DNA from 3 places in the Paenibacillus sp. SRL342 genome. Region 2 is predicted to be linked to each of the others. Evidence: predicted binding sites of a transcription regulator. Region 2 holds the regulator's gene; each other region holds the start of a gene.
What was found. Region 2 encodes LexA, which represses DNA repair genes until DNA is damaged. Its sites were predicted from a motif close to CGAACATATGTTCG; they were not measured.

Region 1 (10,336 bases), 790 kb from region 2:
TCCCATATGAAATCCATGGTTTACAATTCCGATCCAGTTCCTTTACAATTCCACTGCATGTCCACCATCAAAAAAGTACAGCCATTTCCGGTCAACTTTCCGACCTAATATATCTTCAATAGCCCGTCCATACAGATCTAGCTGGAAGCGATAATTTTTGGTAAGTTCATCCAAACCACCACGATGCTCCAAAACTCGATCCGTCTTGTAATCAAGCAAGACAAGCTCGCCGTCCACCTCATACAGACAATCGATAATCCCCTGTACAAGCACGGTTTCATTTTCAATCGTTGCCTGCATTTTGCTATCTTCATTTAGCATCTGTATATCTGAGTTCGCCGCCTGTTGGTGTAGCCATTCCACAGGAGACTGGTGTGCCGGAAGTCCATACACAAACGGAATTTCCCGTTTCACCCACGCTGCACGCAATAATTCATTCCCTGGTTCTGTATTGAAAAATCCGGCCAGTTCTTCAGGTTCGATAGCCGCAGCATGATGGGGCAGCAAAATCTGAAGGTTAATCAACCGCTCAATCGTCTGTTCAATAAGCTGTGAATCAACGGATGATCCATCTATAGGAAGATGCTGCATCAACGTATGATACACATTCCCCCGTTCTGCCCCTGTCAGCTGCGTTGCCTCCATGAATTTCGGACGACGCAGATGCAGTTTGAAAGACGTACCCGCAGATCCCGCATCCGAAAGGTTCACCGTACGGTTTGAATCTGACTCTAACCCAGGCTCATGCTTGATAGATTCACTGGATGCACCATGGAGAGCACGACTTGTTTCATCCTTGATGTTATTGATAGCTGGGTTGTCGGCCAATAATTTCTCGGACTGTTCTCCAAGTTCCTCCATCACCTCTACGGACTGGATGTCCTGCATCGCAAGTAACGTTTTCAACTCCGTGACAGATGTACTGGCTGCTACTTGAGTTGCTGCTTCATAGGGGTACGTCCATGAAAGCCGTTGATCAACCTCGTTGATCAGCCGTGTCTCCTCTTGTTGAAGAGCTACTGTATCGGCACCTTCATCTTCAATGTTTTGGTTAGCCGTATCTTGTGCAATCTTCGTCAGATCTTCTACAGTTGAGGATGTAACCAACTTCACAGGCTGAACGGCTTTTAGCGCAGCAATTCTTTCTTTCCGCACCTCAGTCATCCCGTCTTCTTCTCCGAGTGTCTGATCCACCACATGATCACGGGATACCTGATCGGCGGAAATAATAGAGATCGCCCATCGTGATTGATCATCTGCAAGACAGGCCGAGAACGAATCATTGCTTCCAGCAAGTTCACGCAGCACAGCCGCATCTGGATGTCTCATCAGGGATGGTCCAATCCAGTCCAGGTAACTCCGTCCAGCAGCAAGCAGATAGTCTGGCAATGCCAGTTCAAGGCTGTCCTTGACCTGAGACCACGCGAGCGCTTTTTTCGCGGCATCTTTTACAGTACCCAGCAAAATCATTTTCTCTTTGGGACGGGTCAACGCAACATACAGCACACGCATCTCTTCCGCAAGCAGTTCAAATTGCGCACGACGACGAATCGCCAGATTGGCTAATGTAGGATAGGCAACCCTGTTTTCACGATCCACAAACCTCGGACCAAATCCCAGTTCCTTATGCATCAGAAACGGTGCGTTTAGATCCTGCTGATTAAACATCTTGGATATGCCACCGACAAAGACAATTGGAAACTCCAAACCCTTACTCCGGTGAATCGTCATGATACGTACGGCGTTGTCCTGCTCCCCAGAACTACTTGTTACAGTCCCGAGGTCTCCCCCGTTTTCCCGCAGTCTGGAAACATAGGTCAGGAAACGGAACAAGCCGCGATTCGCAGTTGATTCCTCATATTGTCGTGCGCGATCGTACAATGCCTTAAGATTACTTTGACGTTGCAGTCCTCCTGGAAGACCACCAACCCAGTCCAAATAACCGGTTTCCCGATACATACGCCAGATCAGTTCACTTAGACTGCCTTGTCTTGCCTCAAGTCTCCACTGCTCCAATTGACGCATAAAGCGAATTAATTTTTGCTGTAACTCCGAGCCTGAGATCTCCGTTATGCCCAGATCCTCACTTACATGTCCAGTAACACCAGCATCCTGCATTCCATCTGTATGCACTGTATGCACATCATCGAATTCATAGCCATTATCCAGGATCTCTGCCTCGACTGAAGCTGCTGTCTCCTTCTGTCCCTGTTCCATCTCTGACCAGGCTTCCGGCCACTGTAACTGGACGATATTGGAATCAGGATCGTTATCCTGACGGGATTGTTGTACGGTATTAGTGGAGGAATTGTTCCATTCACCAGCAGCAGATACAACCGCATCATAGAATGACTGTCTTTTGTCACCAAGCCGAATCTGTGCCAGTTCCTCTTCATCCAGTCCGACAATCGGAGAACGAAGCACGGAAGCAAGCGGAATATCCTGCCTTGGATTATCAACAAGCTGAAGCAGAGACATCATGATTTCCACTTCTGTAGCCTGGAAGTAGCCCTTGCTCTGTTCTCCTCCAGCAGGAATTCCCTGCTGTCTGAATTCCTCAATCATGAGCGGAGCCCACATCAAGGTTGAACGCAACAAGATGACCATGTCACCGTAACGTGCCGGGCGCATCGTTTGCAGGGCTTTGTCATATACATGGAGGGCAGGTTTGTCCGTATCCCCAACCATCTCACGAATACGCCTTGCAATCGCCCGCGCTTCCAACTGGGCTGTTTCAAGTTCGGCACTCTCCAGTTCTGCGGAGACCGATGCATCCCCATTCTCATCCGTACTCTCTGTCAGATCAGGACCACCGCCCTGACGATCAATCAACATAAGTTCAGGTGTATACGCCTTATCACCAAGCGTTTCTGACGGGAACGTAGCCCCATATGCCAGTTGCGCTCGTTCATCGTAAGCAATCTCTGCCACACCTTCGTTCATGAGTTGCCGGAATATCATATTGACCGAATGCACGACTTCAGCACGGCTGCGGAAATTCCGCGCAAGATCAATACGTTGACCTGTACGATTCAGACGATCTTCCACCATTCCATCTTCACGTGTGCTCGCTCCATATTGGCGATACTTGTTCATAAATAGACCCGGCTCAGCCAACCGGAAACGATAGATACTCTGCTTGACATCACCGACCATGAATCGGTTACCCGGGTTTTCTCTGGAGATGAGCTTCACGATATCTTCCTGAACCGTATTGGTGTCCTGATATTCATCAAGCAACACTTCATCGAATCGCGAACGGTACTCCATAGCCGCATCGGAAGGCATCGACAGTTCAGGCGTTGAATCCTCATGTCGCAAAATGTGAAGGCAATAGTGCTCCAGATCACTGAAGTCAACTTGCCCCCGTTCCTGTTTGGCCTGTCGATAACGTTCTCCAAATGTACTAACCAGCCTCGACAGTTCCTGCATGAGTGGTGCCGCTTGCTCCAGCTCCTGCCAGAACGAAAAAGCACTTCTTCCAAACAATGAACCTTTCAGGTCGGTAACTGCCTTTTTCGCAGCCTCACGGAGTTCTTTCACCTGATCCTGTAAAGCCGGGTCCGTTTGATCCTTTTTGCAGGGTTTCAGTTTGCCAAATGCAGCGGGTTGAAACACTTCAGGCAACCTCTCCCATGGCATAATCTCAACCGCAGACAGCAGCTCTTCCACCATCACCAGATCTTCTTTTAACGTATCTGCATAAGGTGCCGGACCTTCAGGCTGCATGGAAATATGAATGCCTTGACGGAGTAGTCCTGCTGCACCACTCAAAGCAAGAGCCGCATCACGCAAAATACTCTGAACCCATGCTGAATGTCCAAGTGCCTCCACACTTTCCACCTGAAAAGCAGATGCCATCTCTGAGAGCCAATGATCCGGCCAGGAATGACTGCGGGAGAAATCATACAATCGTTGCACCAGTCGATGCATCGCATCATCATTTCGTTCTCCACTGAACCAGTCGACCAATTCGCGGAATGTACTACCTTCATCTTCCTCGCCATACTTTTCCTCAAATAGTTCTTCGAGTAGTTCCTGGCGCATGATTTCCGCTTCATTTTCATTCAGGATACGAAAAGCCGGGTTCAACGGAATTTGCTGATAGTAACGGCGGATGACTTCCATACAGAATGAATGCAGCGTTGTAATAGATGCCCGTCCAAGCAGCGACAGCTGCTTACGCAGATGCTCTTCTCCAGGCTGTTCTTCCAGCGCACGTTCCAACGCTTCCCGAATCCGTTGTTTCATCTCGGCGGCGGCCGCTTTGGTAAACGTAGCTACAAGTAAACGATCCACACTGAATCCTTGGGAGGGATCTGCGATCTTGCGAATAATTCGTTCAACCAGTACGGCTGTCTTGCCTGATCCCGCCGCAGCGGCAACCAGAATGTCTTCTCCACTTTCCGAGATGGCACTCCACTGGTCGTCACTCCAGAAGCTTCCTTCCGGTTTTGGCATATTCGTCATGATGTTTCCCCTCCCTTGGTGTGAGATAACATATCCCAGATTTGCTGTTTGCCCGGTTTGGACAACAGGTTATACTCATTTCCTTCTATATTCTCATCAAACTGACAAACAGGTTTATACGGACAGAACGTGCACGCCACTTCCTGCTGAATACGATAAGGCTCAATGGCCACATCCCCATCCGTAATCCGGGTACCAATCTCGCGGATATTACTGCGAACCGAAGCAAGCAGCGTATCCCATTGCTCTGGCGTAGCTACAGCGGCGCTGCTATAAAAGCTTCCGTCCGCCTTAAGAGCAACTGGAATAATCGCTGAATACCCCTTATCCAGGGTGTTGTCCATTTGTGCGATTGCATCCCGGTCCGCGAGCAGCAAACCTTTCATTTTGAACCGTTTCAGCAGTTCTTGTCCGGCCTGCTCCGATGTCATGCCATTTGCAGATTGCAACAGCGGGTTATGCACATGGAAATACAACGTTCCTCCCGGCATCGCCGTTTCTCCAAGCCATTCCTCGGCAGCACTAAGCAGCACCTCCAGATAGGTGAGCATCTGCAATGACAGACCATAATACACTTCATGAAGCTTGAGGTCCGTTTGGCTTGATTTATAGTCAATGACACGCAGGAGCAGACCATTCTCTCCTTCTGCGACATCCACACGGTCAATCCGACCCACGATCTCCATCACACAGCCGTTTTCCAGTTCAAAACGTAGTGGCGGCAACGTTTTATCCGGTCCAAAATCAAGCTCCAATCCAATCGGTTCAAAACTTCCGCGTCTGGACTGTTCACCGAGAATAACGGATGCCCGGCTCACGATGTCCTTCAATTTGCGGAAAATATAACCGTATCGCTTGGTGCTTAGCAAAATCTCCCCTTGCAGCTGTGGTGCAATCTGCTCCACGGTTTGCTCGGCTTCCTGACGACATTGGTCTGGAGTCAAGCTGCCCCAACTACGATTTTCTTCACGCAACCGCATAGCCAGTTGGCTAAGTGCAGCATGAAACAGTTGTCCGATATCAGGGGCCTGAAGGCGGTACAATTGCCGTTCTTTGAGACGCAACCCGTGCGAAGCAAAATGGGAGAACGGACAAGCGACGAAACGCTCCATTCGCGAAACACTCGTCCTCACCTCTGTGCCATACAATCTGCGACTGGTAGCTGTACGTAGTGGTAATGCTCTATTACGATAAAAGATCGATCCCATCAACCGTTCCAGCTGAGGTCTGCTTGTCTCCCGAGATACATGCCAATTGTAGACCGCCCACCACATTTCAGGGATGTCTTCTCCGCGGCGCCATTTGCGCAATTGTCCAATGAGCGCAGACAGACTCTGACCTGGATGGGTGACATAGGACCAATGCGCTTCTTCCGAGTTCGCAATCGGTGGTTGAGCGAGCAATGGCTGTTCTTGTAAACCAAACATCTTCCGTACATGGCGGACAATCTCGGAAGGAAGCAGTGCTTTCCCCTCATCATCAGCAACCGGATAACTCAGCCACAACTGGCTGCTTGCGGCTGTAAGTGCCGTATAGATCAGGAAACGTTCATCCAGCATCTGCCTTGTTGCACCTGGTCCAAGCGCCATGCCACGTTCCGTCAGTAACGCTCTCTCCAGTTCCGTTAATACGCCATTATCCTGAGGTACGGCGGGTAATTCACCATCAACTGCGCCAAGGATAAATACGTATTTGATGTCCTGAAGACGTGTACGGTCCATGGAACCAACCAGTACCTGATCAAGTGCTGGTGGTACCAGACCCAGCTTCAGTTCCGTCAATCCGGTCTCGATCATCCCGGCAAACAGCGTGATATCCAGCCGTTCATTCCCCATCATATCAACCATCTGATCCAATAAATCCAGCACAGCTCCCCACATCTGCCGATGTTCTCTCGACCGTTCGGGGTCACCTTGTGCCTTAGCTTCAGCAGACATGTTCTCCAGCTTCCATGCAATCTCAGCATCTTCCAGCAGTCTGTATAGTGCTTCGCACTGGGCTTTGGCTGTCTTTGCCTTTTTCATTCGTTTCTCAAAAACACCCAAGGAATCTGTAATGACCGTTCGGCAGCTCTCCATTAAAGAAAGCATCTGGTCCCGTCCTCGACTACGGCCATCCTGACCGTTGTCTTCCAGCGACAGGCTTGGTACATACTTCCATGGTTTGCCATCAGTCCAGCGATACCCGTGAATACCACAAGCCAGTACATAATTCTCAAGCTGGTCCATATCTTCACGAGTGATGGAACCATCACGCGGAAGCAGCAGATCCGTTTTGACACAGCGAAATACATCCTCGTAACGCCAGTGGCGACGAACAATATCCAATGCGGAACGGATAAACTCGGATAATGGATGATGAAGTTCATTTCTTCTGCGGTCCAGAAAGACGGGTACGTCATAATCCCTGAATAGAGGTTCAGCTATATCGGCGTAGGTATCCAACTGACGAACAAGTACCGCCATATCCCGATAACGCGCACCTTCGTTTTGCGCCAAACGCCGCATCTCACGCAGTGCTCCCTCCATCTCAGCTCGTCGGTTCTCGGCTGCAACCAGTCGGATTCCGGAATCAAAGCCATCACTTTTCCAACGAATTCGGCGATCGAAACCAGCCTCCAGATGAGCAAGTCCTGGACGATCCTTGTATCTCGGTGGAATCTCCGAATCTAGCACGGTTATATCGCTCGGTACACCCAGTTCTTCAGCCATCCCTTTCAGGCGCGCATAGGCACTCGCTGTGGGATAGAACAGTTCAAGTTCTCCAGGCAGTGCGCCGTGATCATAAGGACGATCCAATGTCAGTGCAATCGTCACGGAAGAGGACTGCAACATCAGCCGACCGATCACACTCATCTCCTGTGGCGTGAATCCCTGAAAGCCATCAATCCAGATCTGGGCATCCTGCAGCAAAGCACTTTCCGACAAACGATCTGTCAGCTCGGTCAACGTGTCTTCATCATCAATATATAAATGGGTCAGTTCCTGTTCATAGTCACGATATATCAGATTCAAGTCATGCAACTTGTCCTCCAGAATCGGCGAAGTCGATGAGGTATTTCCTCCAGACAGCCCGTCTTCCAGCAATGATGGATCAACTTCATAACGTTTAAATTCACTATATAAGTCATTTAATTCGCCTATAAAACCCAGCTGGCTGCCGGATGCACCAAACAGCTTCAATTCTTCCTTACGGCGCTGGATTACTTTGTAGAGCAGCATCTTTTTGCCTTCGGCTCCGATCGGAATACGAGCAGAACCACCTGCTTCCTGCATTACACGATAGGCTAAACGGCGAAAGCCCAGCACTTCTGCACGCATCGTACCTTTAATTGCTCCAGAAGACACCAACGCTTGCTCTGTTCGAAAGGAACTCTGTTCGGGAACGAGTAAAATCAAAGGTTTACCTTGCGGTTCTTGTTGAAGCAGGGTTGTAATTTCCCGGGTAATCAGCGAGCTTTTGCCGCTGCCTGCCCGGCCAATAACAAAACGAACGGACATGTCTAATCCTCCAAACTACACGTACAAGATTTTAATTCCCAGTATAACATATCTGACTTGGTTCGGAACATACGTTTGCCACTATCCGGTAAAAACGGAGATCATCTCCGTTAACACAGCCAAACAGCAAAAAGCCCGCAGCTATCACACTGTGGACTTTTTGCCAAAAGTATCATTTATTTAAACTTCACTTTATCTCACAAGAGATTAAAAAAAGTGAAACGAGACTCTTCTAATTCTTTTTACTGCGCACTTCGAAAATAGCAAATTTCAGGTAATGTCCTTCATCCACGCCCAAAATTTGCGGGTGGTCCTTACCTGCTGCCTTCCAGTCGATTAGACGCAGCACTTTGCCTGCATCTTCGGCTGCATCGGCAATCGTATCCAGGAAAAGGTCAGGACGCATGTGATACGAACAGCTGGCTGTTACCAAATATCCGCCCTCATTGACCAGTTTCATTCCTTGCAGGTTGATATCTTTATAACCGCGACTTGCACCTTTAACTGCTGATTTCGTTTTGGCAAATGCAGGAGGATCGAGGATGACGACATCAAATGTTTTACCGCCAGCTGCCAGCGCTTTGGATGTATCCACTTTCTGTTCGCCTGCACGTGCACGTGCGGTACGTTCATCCAGCCCCTTCACTTGTTCACGCAAGTACTGAAATGCATCAGCAACTACGAATTCGACCCGGTCGGTGAAACCGTTCAGCTCTACATTTGTTCGTGCACTCTCAATGGCATGCTCCGAAATATCAAGACAAGTCACTTTTTTGGCTCCATACTTGCAAGCATTCAACGTGAAACTGCCTGTGTGTGAGAAGCACTCCAGCACAGTGGCACCATCCCAATAAGGGAATGTAACTACTTTACCGCTTTTATTCACAGGCAACATCTGCTGTGTGCCATCCTGCTCGGTCGTTTGTAGTGTGATTCCACTCTTATAGCCCCAACCCTTCATGAGCGGTTCGATGGCTGCACGATTCTCGCGTTGGTCGAAGAAGTAACCTGTCTTCTGCCCTTCCACGATATCCACTTTAATGAGTAGTCCATTTTCTGTAACGGTGACATGCCGTGGGCACTCTCCGTACAGCGGACCTTTGGTCTGCTCCAAACCTTCGAGTTCACGAATCGAGACATCACTGCGCTCATATATGCCTTCCGGCTGCATTACTTCAATGAGTGCCTGTACGATGGCTTCACGGCAACGATCCATGCCAAGTGTAAGTAACTGTACAACGAGGATGCTGCCGAACCGGTCAACGATCAAGCCTGGTAGAAAATCTGCTTCGCCGTAAACGAGACGGTATGCCTCTCCATCCTGGATAAAACGTTCACGGTGACGCAAGCAATCGCGGAAACGCGCTGCAAAAAACGCGGTGTCCATCTGTTCGGACTCCAGTGGTTGATACGCTACAACTCTTACTGTGATTTGAGATGCGGGATTGTAATATCCTGTCGCCAGATAGCGACCTTGATGATTCAATACATTGACCAGATCTCCCGGCTCCGGGTTTCCGTCAACAGAGGCAATTTCATTGTTAAATATCCATGGATGTGCATGTTCAAGCCGCTTTTTGCGACTGCGTTCAAGTGTAACTGATGGCAAGGTAGATTCACTTCCTTTAATTTAATAGTTCAAAAGATAGGTTTGGTGCGGCGCGTAGGTGGCGTTTCGGTTACGAATCGATCTTCCGATCGCTGTTGTCTCCAGATTTTTTTGATTCCCTTTTTTAAAGGGAAAATCCGGAGACAAAGGCGCACGCTTCGCTTCTTCAGATTCGATTTCGTCCCCTCCACCACGTTTGCACGAATCACCGTATCTTTCGAATTGGGGTGGGGTAATTTAGGTCGCTTCCCTCTGAATTCCTTTAGGCTTGTCATGGTTGTCTTTTCTTACTCATAGGATGAGTTAAGGAACCCGGACGGAAGGAATGATGTTTCTATGTTTAGAGATGTGATATTGCCCCTACTCTATGGGCTTATTATCTTTTTTGGTGGCATGAAGCTGATGGAGACGGCCTTACAGCGCATGGCAGGGCCCATGTTGGCAGGTTGGCTCAATCGTGCCACCTCTGCTCCTTGGAAAGGCATGGCCTTCAGTGCGGGCGCAACAGCCCTGTTACAGAGCAGTACTGCGGTCACCGTACTCACCATTGGACTGGCTAATGCCAGATTAATTACCTATGGACGCACACTCGGCATCATCCTCGGCACCAACATCGGGACATGCCTGACGACGGAGTTGGTGGGACTGCAGATCGGACGCGCTTCCCTGCCGCTACTCGTCCTGTCGCTAACGGGCTGGGCCATGTTTGTTGTTCTTGGTGAACGCAATCTGGCCGCTCCTGAACGCACGCGCCAGA
Region 2 (10,336 bases):
ATTAAATCGGCTCCGGCCTCCAGATATTCTTCATGAATGCGCTGGATCAGCTCTGGACGAGTAAGCACTAACATTTCATTACATCCATCCAAATCTTCGCCGCCAAAATCTTCGCCAGTCAAATCAACTTGTTGAATCATGGTCCCCATTGCACCGTCGAGGATTAATATTCGTTGTTTTAATGCATCGTGTAGACTAATCTTATCCAATATCTTCACCCCCGCAAAACGTTAAATCTTAGTTTAACAGAAACTAACTTAATGTGAAAGATCGGGTTTGGTCCCGAAAGATGGCGGGTTTGCACGAATATGAACGGAATTTGAGAATCGACAAAAACAAAGCAATCCGATATAATTCAATTAAACCAAGTGGAAAAGAGGGAAAGAACATGGCTGAAATTGTTATCCGAAATACGAACGAACGCATCACTGGTGACGAAAATGTTCGAAATTTCTTGAACAAATACGAAGTATTATATGAGAAGTGGGACGCATCCAAACTGAACACTGATCTGCAAAATAACTTTGGATTAACTGATGAACAGAAAACCGAGGTTTTGGAAACTTACGATTATGAAATCAGAGATTTGGCTGCACGTCGCGGATACCAGATCTGGGATGTCATCACGCTGTCCGAACAAACACCAGATATCGAAGAAAAGCTGGCCAAGTTCGAAGAGATCCACACCCACGCTGAAGATGAGATTCGTGCGATTGTCGCTGGTAAAGGAATCTTTGTTATCAAAGCTACAGATGATGTCGGCTACTTTAATGTAGAACTGTCTCCTGGAGACGTTATCTCGGTACCTGAGAATACACCGCACTTCTTCACTTTAATGGAGAACAAACAAATTATTGCTGTACGTCTGTTCATCGAAAAAGATGGCTGGATTGCAGATCCATACCCTGATCCTACTTTTATCAAACAAGCCTAACAATCTCGTGTTACAACTTGCTTAACCAAAACCCCTGTTCAATTGAACAGGGGTTTTGGCATATGCATATGGAGAGTAGTATACAACATCGGTGCATTATATAAAATAATGCGGGTATTTCGCTTTTATCGATTCCTGTTCAATAACAACTAGTCTAAGATGAGCTTCCATCACCTGAACAGCTTGCTCGGTCTGACGCTCTGTGATAAGACGATAAATCTCTTTGTGCTGGGAGATAATGACCTCCAGGTTGGAGTCCTCAGCTAGACGTAATAAACGCAACCGATTAAACGGAATATTCAGCTGTTGCAACATTTTCCATGTTCTCAGCTTACCCGTGCCCTGGAACAAAATCTGATGAAACTCTTCATCCAGTTCAAAAAGTCGATAGAAATTGTTTTTCCCTATACAGACTTCCTGCATTGCAATGTTGGTTTCAAGTCGAAATCTGAACTCTTCAGGAAAAGAAACACAAGCCAAAGTCACGATTTCCTTCTCCATCTTCTCCCGCATAAACCTGCCTTCTTCCACATGCTCCAGATTAATATGAGAGACAATTGTTCCACTCTGGGGAATAATGTCCAGCAGTTCTTCTTCAGCAAGCTTCATGAATGCTTCTCTAACGGGTGTTCTGCTCACCTGCAGTTCATCTGCAATCTCTTTCTCTGAAATCTTGGTACCCGGCTTAAGTTCCAGGTGAAGAATTCGTTCTTTTAACAGGTTATATGAATATGCCCGGGTCGAGCCTCTAATTTTTTGATTAAGTGACATGCCTTGACCTCTTTCTATCAGCCGTATTCATTCATCTTAGCACAAATTACCGTTCCACTTATATATCTGTGTGAAACGGTAATCTGGCCAACATCAACTATATTATTGCTTGTTTTCTTTGTAGGCTTTGTACGTATCATTTGCCAGCTTCAGATAATTAGATAACCCTTGACTCTCAAGCTCTTTGGCAAATGTATCGAATTCAGACAAGTCCCGCTCACCCAAGATAAATTTAAGTGTATTCTGATCAGAGTAGTCTTTCAGTGGTGTACTCAGAAGTGTCACCCGTTCACGGTCCTCTGAAGAGTAAGGAATCGGTGGTTCTGCCGGAATCACTTCCTTGGTATCCTTCATGTCTTGCTGGAATTTCAACTCTTCTTCACTAAACATGGATTGCAGCAGGTCTGTGGTACCCCCGTAGGCAAATACACCACCAGAGAAACCAAAGTCAATACGCAGATCCTTCGTGCCTTTTGGATTCAAACCATTGTAGTTCACATCTTCTACCAATTTGCGTTTTCCGCCCTCTTTGGTGAATGTTTCACCTTCAACGCCCCATTTGGCAAACTCTTGACCCTCATCACTGTAGTATAACCAATCCACAAATTGCATAATGGCTTTGAAGTTTTCGCTTTTTTGAATTTTCCCGGATATCATGACACCGTTTTCAAGTCTGGAGCCGGACATTAATTGCCCTTTTGGCCCACCAGGAACTGTAATTTTTGCAACTGAGTATTTACCTTCTCCCAGCGTTTTGTTCATATCATTTCGGTGCAGCACTACCGTTTGGGAATTACCATTAATCATGAATGATTTGCCGGATACAAATTTCTGTACAGCCTGATCATCATCCTGTGTAAAACTCTCCTTATCGAGTAATCCTTCGGATACCAACTTGTTAAAGTACGTTAGCATCTCTTTGTATTCTGGTGTTGTAGCCGTGTATACAAATTCATCCTGATCTTCCTTATACGTCAATCCGTTACCAAACCCCCATCCAGCCTTGGTTCCAAAACCAGTAGCAGCGATGTTCAACGTACTATTGAATTGGAAACGGTCCGAGAATGGAATGGAATCCGGGTAGATCTCTTTCAGCTTTTTGGCTGCATCATACAATTCGTCCCAAGTGGTTGGGATGGCGATGTTATTTTCTTCAAAGACATCCGTTCTTACGAGTAATGTGTAATCTGGCCATACTTCCTCATGCAGACCCGGGAGTACATAGTACTTTCCATCTTCCTGTCGCAGCCCTTCAAGTTCATCTTCCAATCCCCATTTTTCCACTTTATCCTTGAAGTTTGGCATCAAATCAATATAATCGCTAATCGGCAGTATCGCACCGGAGGACACAAATGCAGACTCTTCACCAGGATACGTTTTGGGAATAACCAGTGGTGCATCACCGGAGCTAATCAACAGAGATCTCTTCTGAGAGTAATCACTCATCGGTACAATCGTTGGCTCAAGCGTAACACCCGTCAGTTCGGTAATTTTATTAAAAAGTAACCAGTCTTTTTTATATGGATAACTAGGTTGATCACTATAGAGTATGGAGAGATTAAATGGCTCGGTCGCCTTGAATGTATCCCCTACATTGTACGTCTCCATCGCTGCCTTGGTTTGAACTTCAGTGACATCACCTCCAGGTCCGGTACCGCTGCTACATGCTGCCAGAACAACAGTCATCATTGTTGCCAACACCATTTTACCAACAAACTTACGTGGCTTTTGATTCATTTAGGTTATCCCCCTGAATTTGGTTTAGGTATTCTAGCTTCTACGTATTACTGTTTAACAGACCCTAACATGATACCGGTTACAAAGTATCTTTGGACAAATGGATAGATGGTGAGTATCGGCAAGATGGTTAATACCATCGTTACAGACTTAATATTGGCAGCAATCTGTGTCAGGTTATCAGCTGAGGTTGCACCGGCAGACGCCCCGCTGGTCGCTCCTGCAATCATATTGCGCAAATAAATGGTGACCGGGAACAGTTCTTTTTTGTCCAAATACAGAAAGGCTGGGAACCAGGAATTCCAATGACCTACTGCGTAGAACAGCACCATGGTTGCCATAACTGCTTTACTAAGCGGCAATATAATGCGTAACAAGATCCCGTAGGTGTTCAAACCGTCAATGGAGGCAGCTTCCTCCAGTTCTTCAGGCATATTTTCAAAAAATGACTTCATGATCAGCATGTTGTATATGCTAATTGCGCCAGGAACAACAAGTGCCCACATGGTGTTGTTGAACCCAAGGGAATTAATCAACACATAGTTTGGAATCAATCCACCACTAAAGAACATCGTGAATACGGCGAACATCGTCAGAAACTTGCGACCCATCAACCTCTTTTTGGACAGGGCATATGCGAAAATAGTCGTCATAAACATGGAGATTAATGTACCTACTACGGTGTAGATAATCGTGTTTTTATAGTTGGTCCAGAACATGCTGTCACGTGAGATTGTCTTGTATGTCTCTACATTGAATCCTCTTGGGAACAGACTTACCTTACCCGAATTAATATAGGACTCACTACTGAAGGATTGTGCCACGACATTTAAGAATGGATAGAGCGTTATAAATACCACGAACAGCAGAAAGATAACGTTGAATACTTTAAATACCTTGTAAGATCTGGATTCCTGCATGATGCTCCTCCTTTACCATAAGCTTCTTTGAGTCAGTCTGCGTGAGATGGCATTTACGGAGAACACCAGAATCAGACCGATCAGCGATTCGAACAAGCCAATTGCGGTAGCATAACTGAAGTTACTGGATTCCAGTCCAACCCGATACAGGTAAGTGGAGATCACATCAGATGTCTCGTAGATCAGCGGATTGTACAAGAGTAAGATTTTTTCAAATCCAACAGCCAGGAAATTACCCATGTTCAAAATCAATAAAGTCACAATCGTTGGCAAGATCCCTGGTAACGTTACATGAATCGTTTGCTTCCACCGATTGGCACCATCGATACGCGCAGCTTCATACAAAGAATCATCAATGGTTGTTAGGGCAGCCAGATAAAGAATTGCTCCCCAACCCATACCCTGCCATACCTCAGAAGTGATATAGATTGTTCTGAACCACTCAGCCCGCTGCATAAAAGGAATATTGTCTCCGGTGAAGAAAGCCACCAGTCCATTAATGGAACCATTCACTGCTGTCAGCTGCAGGATCATACCCGCAACGATAACGATCGACAGAAAATGAGGCAGATAAGACGCGGTCTGTACAAATTTTTTGAATCGTTTACTCTTCACTTCGTTAAGCATCAAGGCAAAAATGATTGGAACCGGGAATGTAAAGAGTAACGCAAGTCCGCCCAACATCAGCGTATTACCGAATACTCTCCAGAAGGTAGGGTCCTCAATGAACATTTTGAAGTACCTTAATCCAACCCACGTTTCTCCAAATATACTTCCCCCAGGAACAAAACGTCTGAACGCAATCACATTACCAATCATCGGCCCATATTTGAAAATAAGGAGATAAATGATGGGAAGGATTAACAGTGAATACAACTGCCAGTCTTTGCGGAACAAAGTTGCTGCCGTTCGTAATCTGCTCTCTTTACGTAAAGATGTCATGGTTAACGTTGTTTTAGCGGTTTCCGACTCCATTTGTTTTCACTCCGATCCAGGACTTGATAAGTAAGAGTAATTCATGTACAACTCCCATCGTTTCTCCTCTTGTAGAAGACAACAACTCCTTCAAATTCACCCCCACTACGAAATAGATAATTTCTAAATGTAAGCGATATCAATTTAATGTATTATGTAGAATCACACAATCCAAGGTGCTTCACATCATTAATTAGCACTTACTAAGTGGTGTGATCTCCAAATCCAAAGAAGCTTTCTCAAAATATTAAGCGCTTACAATCAATCGAAAATAATAAGCAATAACTCCCTGCTTCCATTTAATGAAGTAAGTCAAAAAGAAATTGCTTTAGGACAATCTAAATACTAGTCATACTAGTATGTTAGTTATATTCTAATCCAGCTTCCCCCTAATTTCAATAACTTTTAGTAAAAAAAATAGAGATCTCATTTAACAAGGTAATTTAGTCAACATGTTCAAATAAAAAAACATTGGTAACTTCAAGAACGACATCATCGTTCATTGAAGTTACCAATGTTTCAGGGTGCTGAGGAAAGATGTTATAGCTGATCTGCTTAGAAATTAGCAATAAGCTGATTTAATTCCGATAAATGCGTTATTTCATGGTCTGGCGCATACGTTTCATTGTTGGTCTTATGCTCACGGTTAATCCATACGGATTGGATGCCAGATGATAAAGCACCACGAATATCAGTCGTTAACTTATCCCCAACCATCATGCTCTCTTCGGGTTTAACACCCAGTTTACTCAAAGCATGTTCAAATATTGATGGATCCGGTTTTCCTTTTCCGAAGTTACCCGAGATAATAATCTCATCAAAGAAAGGAGTCAATTCAGGTACACCATCCAACTTCTCTTGTTGCAAAGCAGGACAACCGTTCGTTAACAACAACAGTTTGTACTTTCCTTGTAATTGACGCAAGGTATCCATCGTTTCTTCGTATACATGTGGTCTGGATCTCCGTTCTACTCCAAACTGTGCGGCCAGTTGTTCAGCAAGATCTTCCCGATCTATACCCAATTTCAACAAGCCACGACGCCAGGATTCTTTACGGTAAACTGGAGCAAGCTGTTCCAACTGACGGAACTCAGGCTGATCCCCACCAGTAAAGTTAGCCCATAGGCCTTCAAACGGATTGATTCCAATCATTTTAGTAAAAGAAAAGGTTTCATATGATTCATACAGTCCACGTGCCTCATTACGAACAGCTTCTTCAAGTTCTTCTGGTTTAACCCCAGTCTCTTTCGCTGCGATTAGACAAGTCTCATGAAAAGCTTCTCGAACACTACGCTCATCCCATAATAAAGTATCATCTAGGTCGAACAAAATCGCTTTTAACGCCATTCCGATCATCTACCCCTTTATGCAATAATTACTTTTCGACGGTTTCCACGGTGATCTGGTGTGCTTTTGCAAACTTCAGCAAACGTTCTGCAATCGCATCTGTATCGTAACGGTTCAATAACTTGGTAAACACCCATCTTTTCCCGCGACTGTTATGTTCGATAACAACTGTACCTGGTTCGATTCTGAATTTGACGATATCGTCAACCCCAATTGAACGTTCACGATTACCCTTCGTCGTTATAATCCGATTACTGCTAATCTTGATGTATGGACGACGAAGCATGAAGATGACTGCCAAAAATACGTAAAGCAGCATCGTCACCCAGTCCCAGGTTGTCATCGGAGCTTGCACAAGGAACGTGCTCATAAACAGATACAAAAAGGCGAGACCAATCAAAAATATAGGGAACAAAAGGCTGCGTCCCTTAAAGACTTCTTCGCCTGGTGTACCTGTGATTGGTTGACCACTTTTTTTGCGCTGCTGATTTAACTGCTTGGAATTTTTCTTAACCGTTCTCTCGAACGAACGCGACATGAGAATCCCCCTTATGTGTCTTTGTATCGGCTTACATAACTGTAAACCAACATTTCCCCCTATAAATTGCACACTCAAAATAACAGGAAGAAACCTAAATATCATAATGATATCATTAGGTTTCGTTAGTGTTTGAGTTTGCCTTGGTGGCCTTTGTCATTCTCATCATCAACAATCTCAATGGTATCCAGTTGTTGTCTGAAATTGCTGCGAATATTACTCAAATAAATCTCTCTTAGCTCGGCACGTTCGGCAAGTTCTTCCTCCGACAATCCAGTGGACTTTTGCTTACGAGCCAATTCGTTAATGCGTGCTACCAGACTATCTATATCCAAGCTTGTCCCCTCCAAAAATACAAAGTCATATTAACTTTGCCATTATAAAGGCAGCTTGTCAAGCTGACACGCGTTAACACTCATTGATGTGCATTTTATTCTGCAAATTGCGGTAGAGCTAGTACTTGTCCCACTTGGATGGAAGTCGTATGAAGTTGATTCACTTTCTTAATTGCTTCTATATAAATACGTGTATCCATATTCGTCGGTTTATGTTCCAAAGAAATACTCCATAATGTTTCCCCTTGTGAAACAGCTATCTTTCCTCCAGGCAGAACATCATTCTCATTGCCGGCAAATACAGTTAAAACAGTGCTGCATCCAATAAATATAATCATAGAGGTAATGGCTACCTTTAACATCCATGAAGAAATCTTGAAACGCGCTAAAACCTTCTTGTAGTTCCCTATGTTAGACTTCACCAGTTCCGAATTCATTGGTTCATAAATGCTTTGATAAGTAGAATATCTCATTAAATACCCGCCTCCAAACGTTTGTTCCTATCTGTTGAAATCAATATAACACGAACACTTGTTTTGTTCAATATATTTTTAGAACAATTGTTCGCTTCTTTTTAGAAGGAGCAATATCTTATTTCAAGTACTTTTTCAAAACATTTGCAGTATTATGCTCTGACTTTTGGCCAATTTCTGTTCTATAAGTTAAAAAACACTGATTTAAAGCTATTTTATTTAGAACTTATGTTTGTACGAACGGAGGTTCTATGTTATAATTTTCCCAAACGTTACTAAAATGGGGTTGATACGGTATGTCGAAGATATCCAGCAGGCAGCAGGCTATTCTGGAGTTTATACGAAATGAAGTCCGGTTGAAGGGGTATCCTCCTTCCGTACGGGAAATTGGTGAAGCGGTTGGACTTGCTTCCAGCTCAACAGTACATGGACATTTGGATCGTTTGGAGAAAAAAGGTTTGATCCGACGCGACCCTACCAAGCCAAGAGCCATTGAGCTTTTGAGCCAGGAAGAATCTGAGCATTCTCATCAATTTGCTCATAGCGTTGCACGTATTCCTGTTGTTGGTAAGGTTACAGCCGGGGTTCCAATCACTGCAACCGAGAACATTGAAGACTACTTCCCTCTTCCTACACACTATGTAGGCGAACAGAAAGTGTTTATGCTTTCAGTAGTGGGAGATAGTATGGTGGAAGCTGGAATCGTTAATGGAGATTACGTTATTGTCCGTCAACAGCAAACTGCTGATAACGGTGATATCGTCGTTGCAATGACTGAAGACGATGAAGCTACAGTGAAAACGTTCTATAAAGAGAAAGATCATATTCGCCTTCAACCGGAGAATGCGACCTTCGAACCTTTACGTTTGAAACATGTTAGTATTCTGGGTAAAGTCATTGGCCTTTTCCGAGATATTCATTAATATTTAACTTGAGTAACAAAATTAGATGTAATGAAATACGAAAGAGGTTGCCCTGATCAACAGGACAACCTCTTTTTTTCATGTTTATGTTATTTTTGCGGCTAATTATTCACTGCGTTTCAGAACACTCTTGTGATGCGAGAACACATCAAAGCTCTGTTGTCCGTGATATGAGCCCATACCGCTCTCTCCTACACCACCAAACGGTAGATAATGTGAAGTCATATGAGAAAGTGTGTCATTAATACATCCCCCACCGAAGGATACTTGATTCAGAACCTGATCCTGCAGTTGCTCATCCTGTGTGAAAAGATATAGCGCCAATGGTTTTGGCCGGCGAACAATCTCATCCAGCATAGGATCAAGGTCACTGTACGTAAATACAGGAAGAATCGGACCGAAGATCTCTTCTTGCATGACAGCTGATTCCCAGTTCACATCGCCAAGTACAGTCGGCTCAATGAACAACTGCTCACGTACAGAACGTCCACCAATCAGCGTTTTGCCATCTGTGAGGAATTTCGACAACCGATCAAAGTTACGCGCGTTGACAATGTGCGGGAAATCAGCATTCTGTAACACATCATCCCCAAATTTATCTTTGATCTCAGCGCCAATCAGATTGATCAATTCATCATGAACTTGTTCATGTACAAGCAAGTAATCCGGAGCAACGCATGTTTGGCCTGCATTCAGGAACTTACCACGAACAATACGCTGGGCCACCAGCTTCAGATCTGCATCGCTATGGACAATAGCAGGACTCTTACCACCCAACTCAAGAGTTACAGGAGTCAAATGCTCCGCAGCTGCCTTCATAACAATGCGACCAACACCTGTGCTGCCTGTGAAGAAAATATAATCAAACTTCTCTTTCAACAATGCTGTGCTTGCCTCAACTTCACCTTCCATAACGGCAATATACTCCTCAGGGAAGATCTCCTTAATCAGATCATACGTCAGACGAGATACGGCTGGTGTTAATTCAGAAGGCTTGATAACTGCACAGTTACCGGCTGCAATTGCTCCAATCAGTGGACCAAAGGCCAGTTGGAAAGGATAGTTCCAAGGTGCAATAATAAGAGCCACTCCGTATGGTTCAGGGTAAATGGTGCTCACCCCATCCGGCATATTCGAATTGGTTGGAACTTGTTTTGGTGCAGCCCATTCCTGCAGGTGTTCTAATGCAAAATCCAGTTCACCCAAAACAATGCGAATCTCGGAACCGTAAGCTTCCGCCTCAGATTTGTTCAGATCCGCCCGAAGTGCATCTTGAATCCGTTGCTGATACTTTTCAATTCCTTTTCTAAGCTGTTGAAGCGCATTAATCCGATATTCGATATTTTTAGTTTGTCCTGTATAAAAAAATGTACGTTGTTCTGT
Region 3 (10,336 bases), 310 kb from region 2:
GCAGAAGTATCGATTGAACAACGAGAGCAGATCACAAATGAACTTGAGGATCACGGTCTTGAAATAAACCCTGCAGGATTTGTAACCAAAAGTCTGATCGCTTGCAACTTTTGTAGAGGTGCAGAAGAAGCAGGCATGGAAACAGCCAAAAATTTAAATCAGGCCATTTCCGGTATCGAGACGCCTACACCACTCAAGATTGGATATGCTGGATGCGCCTTAGGCACTAGTGAACCGTTGATTAAGGATATTGGGATCGTAAAGATGCGCGATAAGTTCGATGTTTATGTTGGTGGCGAGTCGAAGGGGCTTAAACCCTCCTTCGCCAAGCTGCTACATTCCGGATTAACGGAGGATCAGCTTATTCCTTTTGTTACCGCAATTGTTGATTATTATAAGATGCATGCAAAAGGCAAAGAAAAGTTCAGCAAATTCGTTAATCGAATGACACTGGAAAACTTGAAGTCTATGACGCTTGAAAGGGGGTGAAAACAGTGAAAGAAGCAACTGTAAAAATTCAAGGTATGTCTTGCCGTTCTTGTGTAACTAAAATTGAAGGTGCAATTAGCGCTATTGGAGCTGAAGGGCACGTTAATTTTGAACAAGGAACAGTAGAAGTTCGATTTGACGATTCTAAAGTTCAAATCGCTGAAATTGAAGAAGCGATCCGTAAAAAAGGATATAACGTCGGAGCGTAATATATATTGAAATACAAGGGAGAGTAATTGGGCATGACGGAATCCATTCAGATTTATTCAATCCCAACCTGCAGCGATTGCAATTATGCTAAACGTTACTTTAAAGAGCATGAGCTTCCCTATACGGATTACAATTGTGAAGAAGATGCCAAGTACGCTGAGGAAGTCTGGAAGTTGACTGGCAAACAGGTTGTTCCAACCATTGTCATTGGAGATAAGGTCTTTGTAGGCTTTGCCGAAAATCTCACTGAAATCAGTGAGTTAGTTAAGTAACTCTTACGACCCCGGTCAACTTTTGACCGGGGTTATTCTTAATAAAAATATACCTTTGACTGATATATCTTTGTAGGAGTGGAGGGTATAATATGCTTACAAGATGCAGTAGATGGTTGCCCAACCGATTCAATCTTGGTTGATGACAAGCCGTTCTCTTAGCACGTACCATGATACTTCTTGCTCCCTTTACATAGGGTAGGGGGGGATGGTAATGTGTTAATAAAGGAGTTGATCTACATGGATGATACGATACTTGAGGCCGCCTCATGTGACCATACATCTTCAAACGAGCGGAAAAGCCATCATTCGGAGAGTACAAAGCGAAAATTAATTAGCCGGTTGAATCGGATTGAAGGGCAAGTGCGTGGAGTAAAAGGAATGATTGAGAAGGATACGTATTGTGATGACGTGTTGCACCAAATTGCCTCCATTCAATCCGCATTGAATGGCGTAGGAAAGCAGCTTTTGGAACATCATATGAAAAGCTGTGTCATTGAACGCATTTCAGAAGGCGATCACAAAGTTTTGGATGAACTGATGATCACTGTAAATAAGTTAATTAAGTAAGCTAGGATAGGGGAGATATCCTCTTGTTTTATTCAGGCAAATGCCCCATCAGTACTTCAAATGACCATATTGACAAATCTAACGCCTTCCACTAAGATAATCGTACAAGTAAATAATGAATATAATCAGGATTGTTACTGATCAGCAGGCAAGACCGATTAATATGCAAACATGTAGAGTTTAATACCATGGGTGCACTATTAATGGTCTTTTTTATTTGCTAAATTCTGTTAACGTTTCATTTTAAAAGGAGATTCGTATGAAAATCACGCGAATTATTAATAATAATGTCGTCTGCGCTGTAAATGAAAGACGCCAGGAGATGATGCTTCTAGGAAGTGGCATTGGTTTTCAGAAGAAAAAAGGAGACGATGTGGACACAGAGAAGATTGAGAAAGAATTTTTCCTGAAGTCCAAAAATGTAACTGGCAAATTATATGCCCTGCTCGCGCAGATTCCGATGGAGTACATCCGTGTGTCCGATAGTATTATTCAATATGCCAAGCAGTCCTTGGATAAAGAGCTGAATGAAAATATATATTTGACGCTAACAGACCATATTAACTTCGCCGTATCACGCTATAAACAGGGAATGAACTTCAACAATGCGTTATTGTCTGAAATTAAAGCATTCTACGCCAATGAGTATCGAGTGGCTTTGAAGGCTTTGGATATGATTAATCAAGAATTCAACATTACGTTGCCTGAAGATGAGGCTGGATTTATTGCGCTTCATATTGTCAATGCAGAGCTCGGATCTGAAATGGAAGATACCATGAAGATGACACAATTGATTCAAAAGGTTTTAAATATTATTCGTTATCAGTTCAAAATTCACTTTAACGAAAGCTCCCTTCACTACTCTAGACTGATCACGCATCTAAAGTTTTTTGCCTATCGTCTGTTTAACAATACGGTGATGAAAAGTAATGATAACGATTTCCTCAATATTATTAAAGAAAAATATAAGCTAGAGTACCAATGTAGTCTAAGAATTGCGCAGTTGATTCGGGTAGACTATGGGAAAGAATTAACCGAAGACGAATTGGTGTATTTAACTGTTCATATCAAAAGGGTGACTGATGAAGAAAGGGATTGACCCATCATCGCTCCATAATGACTATACTAGGATTGTTACTGGTGATGCAGGCAAGACCTAGAGTTCCATCGTGTATAGAGCATATCTATATTCGATAGAACTCTAGGTCTTTTTTTGTAGAATAATACATTGAAGGGGGAACAAAAATGAAACATGAACAAACGGCTACCGACATTCTAAAACTTGTTGGTGGTGAAAAAAACATTGAAAGTGTTACACACTGTGCTACCAGGTTGCGCTTTAATTTGAAAGACGAGTCGATTGCAAACAACGAAGCACTGAAAAACGTACAAGGAGTTGTGGGCGTTGCCAGTAGTGGAGGTCAGTATCAGGTCATTATTGGTAATGAGGTCAACAACGTCTATAAAGCCCTTGCGCAACTAGGGAACTTTACAAGCAAGAATGATACTCCAACTGTGAAAAAAGGAAAAGTCTCCACTGTTCTGGACACGATTTCCGGAATCTTTACACCTATCCTACCGGCGATGATTGGTTGCGCCATGATTAAGGCAGTTCTTCTTATTTTGAAAACCTTTGATCTCGTTGACCTTGACGGTCAATTTAATACGATTATGACTTTCGTCGGGGATGCGGCTTATTACTTCTTGCCAATGCTGCTCGCCTGGAGTGCTGCTGTTAAACTTAAAGCTAATGTGGGTTTTGCGTTAACCATTGCGGGTATCTTGTTACATCCTAGCTTTTCGGCGTTGATGTCTGCGGGTGAGCCTGTTACGTTCTTCGGTCTGCCTGTTACACAAGCAACGTATTCTTCTTCCGTTATTCCAATTATTCTAGCTGTATGGATCCTGTCATATGTGGAACGATTTGCTGAAAAGTATTCTCCTTCCGTGATCAAATCCATTTTGAAACCTTTAGTTGTAATCCTTGTTATGGCGCCTCTAACATTAATTATTCTAGGACCATTGGGTGCAATTGCCGGTAACTATCTTGCTTCTGCTGTATCCTATGTCAATACACACGCAGGATGGTTAGTGTCTGGTATTATCGGCGGAGCATTCCCATTCCTGATTCTGACGGGGATGCACTATAGTTTGGGACCCGTTGTCCTCACTGCTTATGCGCAGACAAAAACTGATGGCATTGTTGGCCCAGGTATGCTCGTACACAATATTGCTCAAGGTGCAGCTGCGCTCGCGGTCGCATTAAGAACCAAAAATAAGGCGTTTAAACAAGTTGCATACTCTACTAGCGTAACTGCGCTGTTAGGAATTAGCGAACCTGCATTGTTTGGTGTAAATCTACGGTTGAAAAAACCGCTGATCGCTGTTGTCATTGGTGGTATTGTAGGCGGAATATACGTTGGCTTGTTCGGAGTAGCTCGATCTGCTCTAGGCATTGCCGGCTTGGCTACGTTGCCAGCATTTATCACAGATAATCCATGGAACCTAATCCATGCAGCAATTGGTCTGGTCATTGGCTTTGTTGTTACCTTCTTGATGACGCTTATTTTAGGATTTGAAGATGTGCCTGAGGATGGAGAGGATCAACAAACACCAGCCAATTCATCTTCAACAAACCGTGTGCCTGTTGTTAGTGTTTCTGAACATGTGCTCATAGCACCAATGACTGGTCGAGTTCTAGAGTTATCAACAATAAAGGACGAAGCTTTTGCAACTGGAGCTATGGGAAAAGGGATCGCCATTGAACCTACAGTTGGAAAGCTTGTTTCACCAGCCGATGGTGTCATATCCGCGGTATTCCCTACCTTCCACGCAATCGGTATTAGCTCGAATAATGGGGCTGAACTCCTCGTTCATATCGGCATGAACACGGTGAAGCTGAAAGGTGAACATTTCAAGGTGCATGTACAAGAAGGTGATGAAGTAAAAGCTGGGGATTTACTTATCGAATTCGATACAGATGCAATAGCCGCCAAAGGTTATGATCTGACTACACCTATTATTGTTACGAATTCAGATGACTTTACAGATGTAATTGGTATAGACAAACCATCGATTATGATCGGTGAAAAACTAATGAAGATCATATAAGAATACAAGGAGGAATTCCAATGAAGAACACAACCGTATTCCCGGACTCTTTTATGTGGGGCGGCGCAACAGCGGCGAATCAATACGAGGGTGCCTGGAACATTGATGGTAAAAAGGCAAGTACAGCAGATATGATGACGGGTGGAACGCATACTATTCCAAGACGGATCACTAAACACATTGAGGAGGGCGTAAACTATCCTTCCCATGAGGCAGTAGACTTTTACCATCATTACAAAGAAGATATCCGTCTGTTTGCAGAGATGGGCTTTCGATGCTTCAGAATGTCCATTGCTTGGTCCAGAATATTCCCCAACGGGGACGATATAACGCCAAATGAAGCAGGACTTCAATTTTACGACAAGGTGTTCAGTGAACTGAAAAAGTATAATATTGAACCCATCGTTACGATCTCACATTACGAAGCTCCGTTTGCGCTAACTGAGAAGTTCAATGCTTGGGCTTCCAGAGAGATGATCGACTGCTACGTACGGTATTGTGAGACCATTTTCACCCGTTACAAGGATGTCGTGAAGTACTGGATTACATTTAATGAGATCAATAGTTTAATTGTTCCAGCAGGTGCATATATAGCAGGGGCATTATTAGTTGATGATAGTGGTGTATTTAACAATACGGTTGTGGATAGTACGCAATTAAGATTCCAGGCTTTACATCATCAATTTATAGCAAGTGCAAAAGCTGTCAAGCTTGCTCATGAGATTAATCCGGCGTTCCAAATCGGTTGCATGATTAATTATAGTCATGGTTACGGAAGTACATGTAAACCGGAAGATATGTTGAAGGCTCTGAGAATGGATCAGATTAACAATATGCTGAGCAGTGACGTGCAAGTTAGAGGGGAATACCCTGACTTTGCCAAGAGATATTTTAATGAGAACAATATTCAGATTGAGATGGCAGAAGAAGACGTAGAAGTGCTAAAACAAGGCTGTGTTGATTTTTATAGCTTCAGCTACTACAAATCTCATGTAGTGGGTACCCGCCCAGAGGGTGATGAGACCCAGGGGAATGTCTTTGGTGGATTCAAAAATCCATATTTGAAGGCAAATGATTGGGGATGGCAAATCGATCCAGTTGGACTTCGTTACGTACTCAATCATGTGTACGATCGGTATAGAATCCCTGTAATGATCGTTGAAAATGGTCTGGGAGCGGTTGATGTCATCGAAGAGGATGGCTCTATCCATGATACGTACAGGATCAATTTCCTGCGAGATCATATCGAACAAATGAGAGAAGCTATCCTCGATGGCGTTAATCTTATCGGCTACACGGCTTGGGGTTGCATCGACATCGTTAGTGCCTCAACTGGCGAAATGGAGAAACGCTACGGATTCATTTATGTAGATAAGGATAACGAGGGCAGTGGTACCCTGAAAAGAAGTAAAAAGGACAGTTTCCACTGGTATAAAAAGGTGATTGAATCCAACGGGGAAAGATTGGATTTGGAAATATAATTTGCACTCGAACGAAAGATGATCCAATCTTTAAATTCTATCAAATAGACCAAGTACTTATCACTTTGTGAGACAAGTACTTGGTTTTTTGTGCATCAATAATAAAACTAAGAATTAATTATTTTGATGGCTACAGTGGCTGACAATATCCAGTCTACAGTTCATTATGGTGTCCAAGGGTTTTCAAAAGCTAAATATAAATATTTACCTCTTGCATAAAGAACATGTGTTCGGTCTATAATATATACAAACATACGTTCTTAAAAGTACAGGAGTGATTACAGTGTTGACTAAGCAACGAACCATTATGCTCATTGATATGCAGTCGTTTTATGCTTCAGTCGAAAAGGCAAAAATGCCTCAATACAAAAATAGACCATTAGCTGTTGCGGGAGACCCCGCAAGACGCTCTGGAATTATCCTTGCCGCTTGTCCACTAGCCAAGGCGAAGGGTGTGTCTACCGCGGAACCACTCTGGCAGTCTCTTCAGAAGTGCCCTGAACTGATCATTGTGAGACCACACATGCAAGAATATATCGAAGTATCCACTCAAATCATGTCCATTATTGAAGAGTTCACCGATCTGGTCGAACCGTACAGTATAGACGAATTATTCGCTGATTTTACAGGGTCTATGCATCTATTCGGTAATGATCCAGTTGATTTGGCCAAGCAAATTCAAGACAAAATCTATAATGAAACAGGCGTTTACGCGAGAGCTGGCATTGGTGAAAACAAAATCATCAGTAAATTATGCTGCGATATGATCGCTAAAAAAGCAGAGGGGGGCATTTTCCACTTAAAAAAAGAGGAGTTACACCTCCATATTGGAGATAGGCCCATCCGCGATATGTGGGGGATCGGCTCCAGAATGGAAAAACATCTGTGGAAGATGGGCATCCGAACCATTAGAGACCTGGCGAATACGCCTCTTTCCAAATTAAGAAGTAAGTGGGGTGTTAATGGAGAAGTCATTTGGCGAGTCGCAAATGGACTCGACAATTCGCCGGTAACCGTCAACACGCACAGTACACAAAAAGATATTGGAAACGGAATGACCCTACCTAGAGATTTCACAGAGGCTTGGGAGATCGAAGTGGTTATTCTCGATATCTGCACAGAAGTATGCAGAAGAGCCCGCAAAAAGGGACTGATGAGTAGTGTAGTATCTGTGAGTGTGTCTGGAGCGGATTTTGACCACCCCACTGGTTTTCACAGGCAGGTGAAACTGTCTGATCCTACAAACATAACCGTTGATGTATGCAAGATAGCCAAACGCATATTTCATCAACACTGGGATGGGCAACCTGTGCGCCGTGTAGGCGTATCCCTGTCTCAATTATCCAACGCGGATACATATCAACTATCTTTTTTTGATGATCAAGAGCAGAAACGGGCCATTGATCAGGTGATGGACGATATTAAGGATCGATTTGGCGACATTGCCATTCTACGAGCAAGCTCCATTACGGCTGCGGGTCAAGCGATCGATCGAGCATCTAAAATTGGGGGGCATTATAAATGAGCAAAAAACTGGAGGCCAATGGATTATGGGAATCGAGCCGCATGATGCTTCCTCAACATAAAGAACGAATTATACAGCATCGTACTCAAGTTCATTATCTAACGAAACCGCTGATCCATGAAGATGAGTGGGAGATTATTACACAAAATATAGATATGTCGCTCAATTATACATTGCAAGCCACCTTTGAAATATTTACTGAGTCAGGCAATCGGGATATACACGGGATCGTCACTTCAGTCAGTACCTTTGGAAAGAAAATCAAAATTGAAATGGAGAATGGATTTGAATGGGTCGATTTTGATCAATTGGTCGCTGTAAAACTTGAAGAAGGAGGCGTGTAAAGTGCGACAGACTTTCGAGGAACTTTCACTCGTGAAGAGGGTGGTAGAGCTCCCTTATCTTTTAGGTGCTCTGGAGGTAGATAAACATAAAATATACGCTTCAAACTTCAAAATGAAATCTGTGTATGTTGACTACTTGGACGGTACTCAAAAGAAAATTGCTTTAGAGATGTACAAATCAAAACAAAGGCTAAAGGAACATCATATTAAAATCATAGATGAAGTGAGATCTGAGCTGAGTTTAACGGTAGATTATTCGGTGAGAGGTTACATTCATAAAATGACATTATTATGGAGCAAAGTGAAAGTGGATGTAACCTTAATGCTTACCGAACATATGAACGTTGATATTACTGAATTGCCCACATGAACATAGAAAATAAGAATCTAACTCATGGATGCGGCAACCAATACGAGCAGATCTTTCGGCAAACTGGGAATCACGAAAAAGATAAATAAAAAGGCAGAGTAAACTATGTTTGGATGTCAAAGATAAAAAAACTCATTATTATATATCTGCCCCTTTATTCGGTAAGGACATTCAAAAGAAAAGCCGCGAAGGAGGAGGAATAGCAGAAGGTTTAAGACAATCGAGAAATCAGCAGGATGCCCAATTTTCGGGTTCGCTAGCGGGACGTAATTATCAAGTCATCATTTCAAGTAGCATGAGAAATTTTAAGATAAAACGCAAGAGGAGAAGTGGGCGTAAAAGTAATTGAGGGGATGGTAGCGTCATGCCAATTGAAATCAAAGACATTGTGTCTAAGAAAATATTAAGTGAAGTAAAAGGTTATCTAGATATTGGTTTTACTCATTCACTAAATCCCTATACGGGTTGTGCATTTGCTTGCGAATACTGTTATGTCAGAGAAATGCCTATTCAAAAGTTTAAGGATATTCCTTGGGGATCGTGGGTGGATGTCAAGAAAAATGCAGCAGAAAACTATCTAAAGGAAGTCTCTCTTCTAAGACGTAAAAATAAACCCATAAGTATATTCATGTCATCAGCCACAGATCCTTATCAACCTGTAGAGCAGAGGGCAAACATTACAAGAAGCCTATTGGAAGAAATGGATAAAAACCCACCAGATTCACTTCAAATTCAAACTAGAAGCCCGCTGGTTGCCAGAGACCTTGATATACTTCTGAAATTAAAAGGAAAATGTCGAATTATGGTTTCAATGACAATCGAGACAGATCGCGAAGACGTGAAACGAATTTTTTCGCCCTATGCTCCTGGAATAGATTTACGAGTTAAAGCCTTGAAAAAGATAAATGATGCAGGGATACATACACAAATATCTATCTCCCCTGTGCTACCTTTTTCACCTAATTTCGCTAACATGTTACAAGGCATAACTGATCGAATTTGGATTGATACGCTATTGATTGGTGATGGTCAAATGGGGATGAGATCTAAGCGGTTAGGGATGCCACAATTATTTGAGGCGAACGGCTGGGACAGATGGTACGAGAAAAGCATTCATCTGAAAGTCGAAAAATATTTTAAGGCAAGGTTTCCATCTGAAATTATTCATGTATCCAAAAACAATGCATATCCATTTTGATTTTAAATAGCCAATTATTTAATGAGGATCTTGTCCGTTTTTTCTTCATGCAATAGAAATATTGCAGAAACTGGTGTTCGAAGATCAACTCTCTCATACGAATTAATGGAGGACGCATGAGTCCTCCATTGACTTAACTTGAAGATGTAGAGGAATTTATTCTATTTTGAAATGACCGTGGAGTAACAATTTGACATCATTCACTCTGATCAATATCGTTTGGAAGTTCATCATTGAGTTTCTGGTACCCGAGTCCCCATGTTTCCATAGAGAATATAATTGGCTTCAGTGAATTTCCTAAATCACTTAAGCTGTATTCGACTCTCGGAGGGACTTCTGCAAAAACAGTACGAATGACAATTCCATCCTCTTCCATTGAACGTAAATTTTCAGTGAGAACCTTTTGGCTGATCTCCGGGATACTTTTACGAAGTTCTCCGAATCGATGAGTTCCCTTCAAAAGATCCCTCATAACCAATAACTTCCACTTGTTACCTATCAATCCAACTGTCGTTGCGACGGGACACAACGGTAACTCTTTTTTTGAAATCACTGTATTATCGCCTCCAATAGTTACTATTAGGTTCCTATATAACAAAAAGGCGCCTACTTTCAAAACAATACATTGCTTATATTATAATTCTGTCTATGAAAAATCAAATGAAAATGAATGAAAGGAGGAGGGAGTTCGCAAAATAGTTTATGGATACAACTGAGTGACTATTTTTTGAATCATATGTTAACGTTCTTGAATTCTTGGAGACAG

Region 1: a site for LexA is predicted at 8,035-8,048, ahead of addB (helicase-exonuclease AddAB subunit AddB). Genes of this name have one in related genera too.
Region 3: a site for LexA is predicted at 6,381-6,394, ahead of AC4E8D_RS16985 (DNA polymerase IV). Genes of this name have one in related genera too.

The regions. Positions count from the first base shown of each region.
Region 1 covers NZ_OZ481790.1:4,984,888-4,995,223, forward strand. Annotated here, with positions in the region: gene addA (helicase-exonuclease AddAB subunit AddA) at 43-4,470, opposite strand; gene addB (helicase-exonuclease AddAB subunit AddB) at 4,467-7,970, opposite strand; gene AC4E8D_RS22005 (class I SAM-dependent rRNA methyltransferase) at 8,203-9,579, opposite strand; gene AC4E8D_RS22010 (Na/Pi cotransporter family protein) at 9,916-10,336, shown strand, end outside.
Region 2 covers NZ_OZ481790.1:4,190,709-4,201,044, forward strand. Annotated here, with positions in the region: gene metH (methionine synthase) at 1-209, opposite strand, end outside; gene AC4E8D_RS18335 (cupin domain-containing protein) at 389-934, shown strand; gene AC4E8D_RS18340 (GntR family transcriptional regulator) at 1,031-1,705, opposite strand; gene AC4E8D_RS18345 (ABC transporter substrate-binding protein) at 1,808-3,442, opposite strand; gene AC4E8D_RS18350 (carbohydrate ABC transporter permease) at 3,490-4,362, opposite strand; gene AC4E8D_RS18355 (ABC transporter permease) at 4,375-5,304, opposite strand; gene AC4E8D_RS18360 (HAD family hydrolase) at 5,893-6,684, opposite strand; gene AC4E8D_RS18365 (hypothetical protein) at 6,713-7,222, opposite strand; gene AC4E8D_RS18370 (DUF896 domain-containing protein) at 7,348-7,557, opposite strand; gene AC4E8D_RS18375 (LysM peptidoglycan-binding domain-containing protein) at 7,653-8,030, opposite strand; gene lexA (transcriptional repressor LexA) at 8,327-8,953, shown strand; gene AC4E8D_RS18385 (aldehyde dehydrogenase) at 9,059-10,336, opposite strand, start outside.
Region 3 covers NZ_OZ481790.1:3,879,751-3,890,086, forward strand. Annotated here, with positions in the region: gene AC4E8D_RS16950 (NAD(P)/FAD-dependent oxidoreductase) at 1-489, shown strand, start outside; gene AC4E8D_RS16955 (heavy-metal-associated domain-containing protein) at 495-698, shown strand; gene AC4E8D_RS16960 (glutaredoxin family protein) at 732-971, shown strand; gene AC4E8D_RS16965 (metal-sensitive transcriptional regulator) at 1,212-1,541, shown strand; gene licT (BglG family transcription antiterminator LicT) at 1,801-2,640, shown strand; gene AC4E8D_RS16975 (beta-glucoside-specific PTS transporter subunit IIABC) at 2,787-4,652, shown strand; gene AC4E8D_RS16980 (glycoside hydrolase family 1 protein) at 4,673-6,133, shown strand; gene AC4E8D_RS16985 (DNA polymerase IV) at 6,441-7,658, shown strand; gene AC4E8D_RS16990 (YolD-like family protein) at 7,655-8,002, shown strand; gene AC4E8D_RS16995 (YhjD family protein) at 8,004-8,372, shown strand; gene AC4E8D_RS17000 (hypothetical protein) at 8,482-8,721, shown strand; gene AC4E8D_RS17005 (SPL family radical SAM protein) at 8,737-9,570, shown strand; gene AC4E8D_RS17010 (winged helix-turn-helix transcriptional regulator) at 9,767-10,123, opposite strand.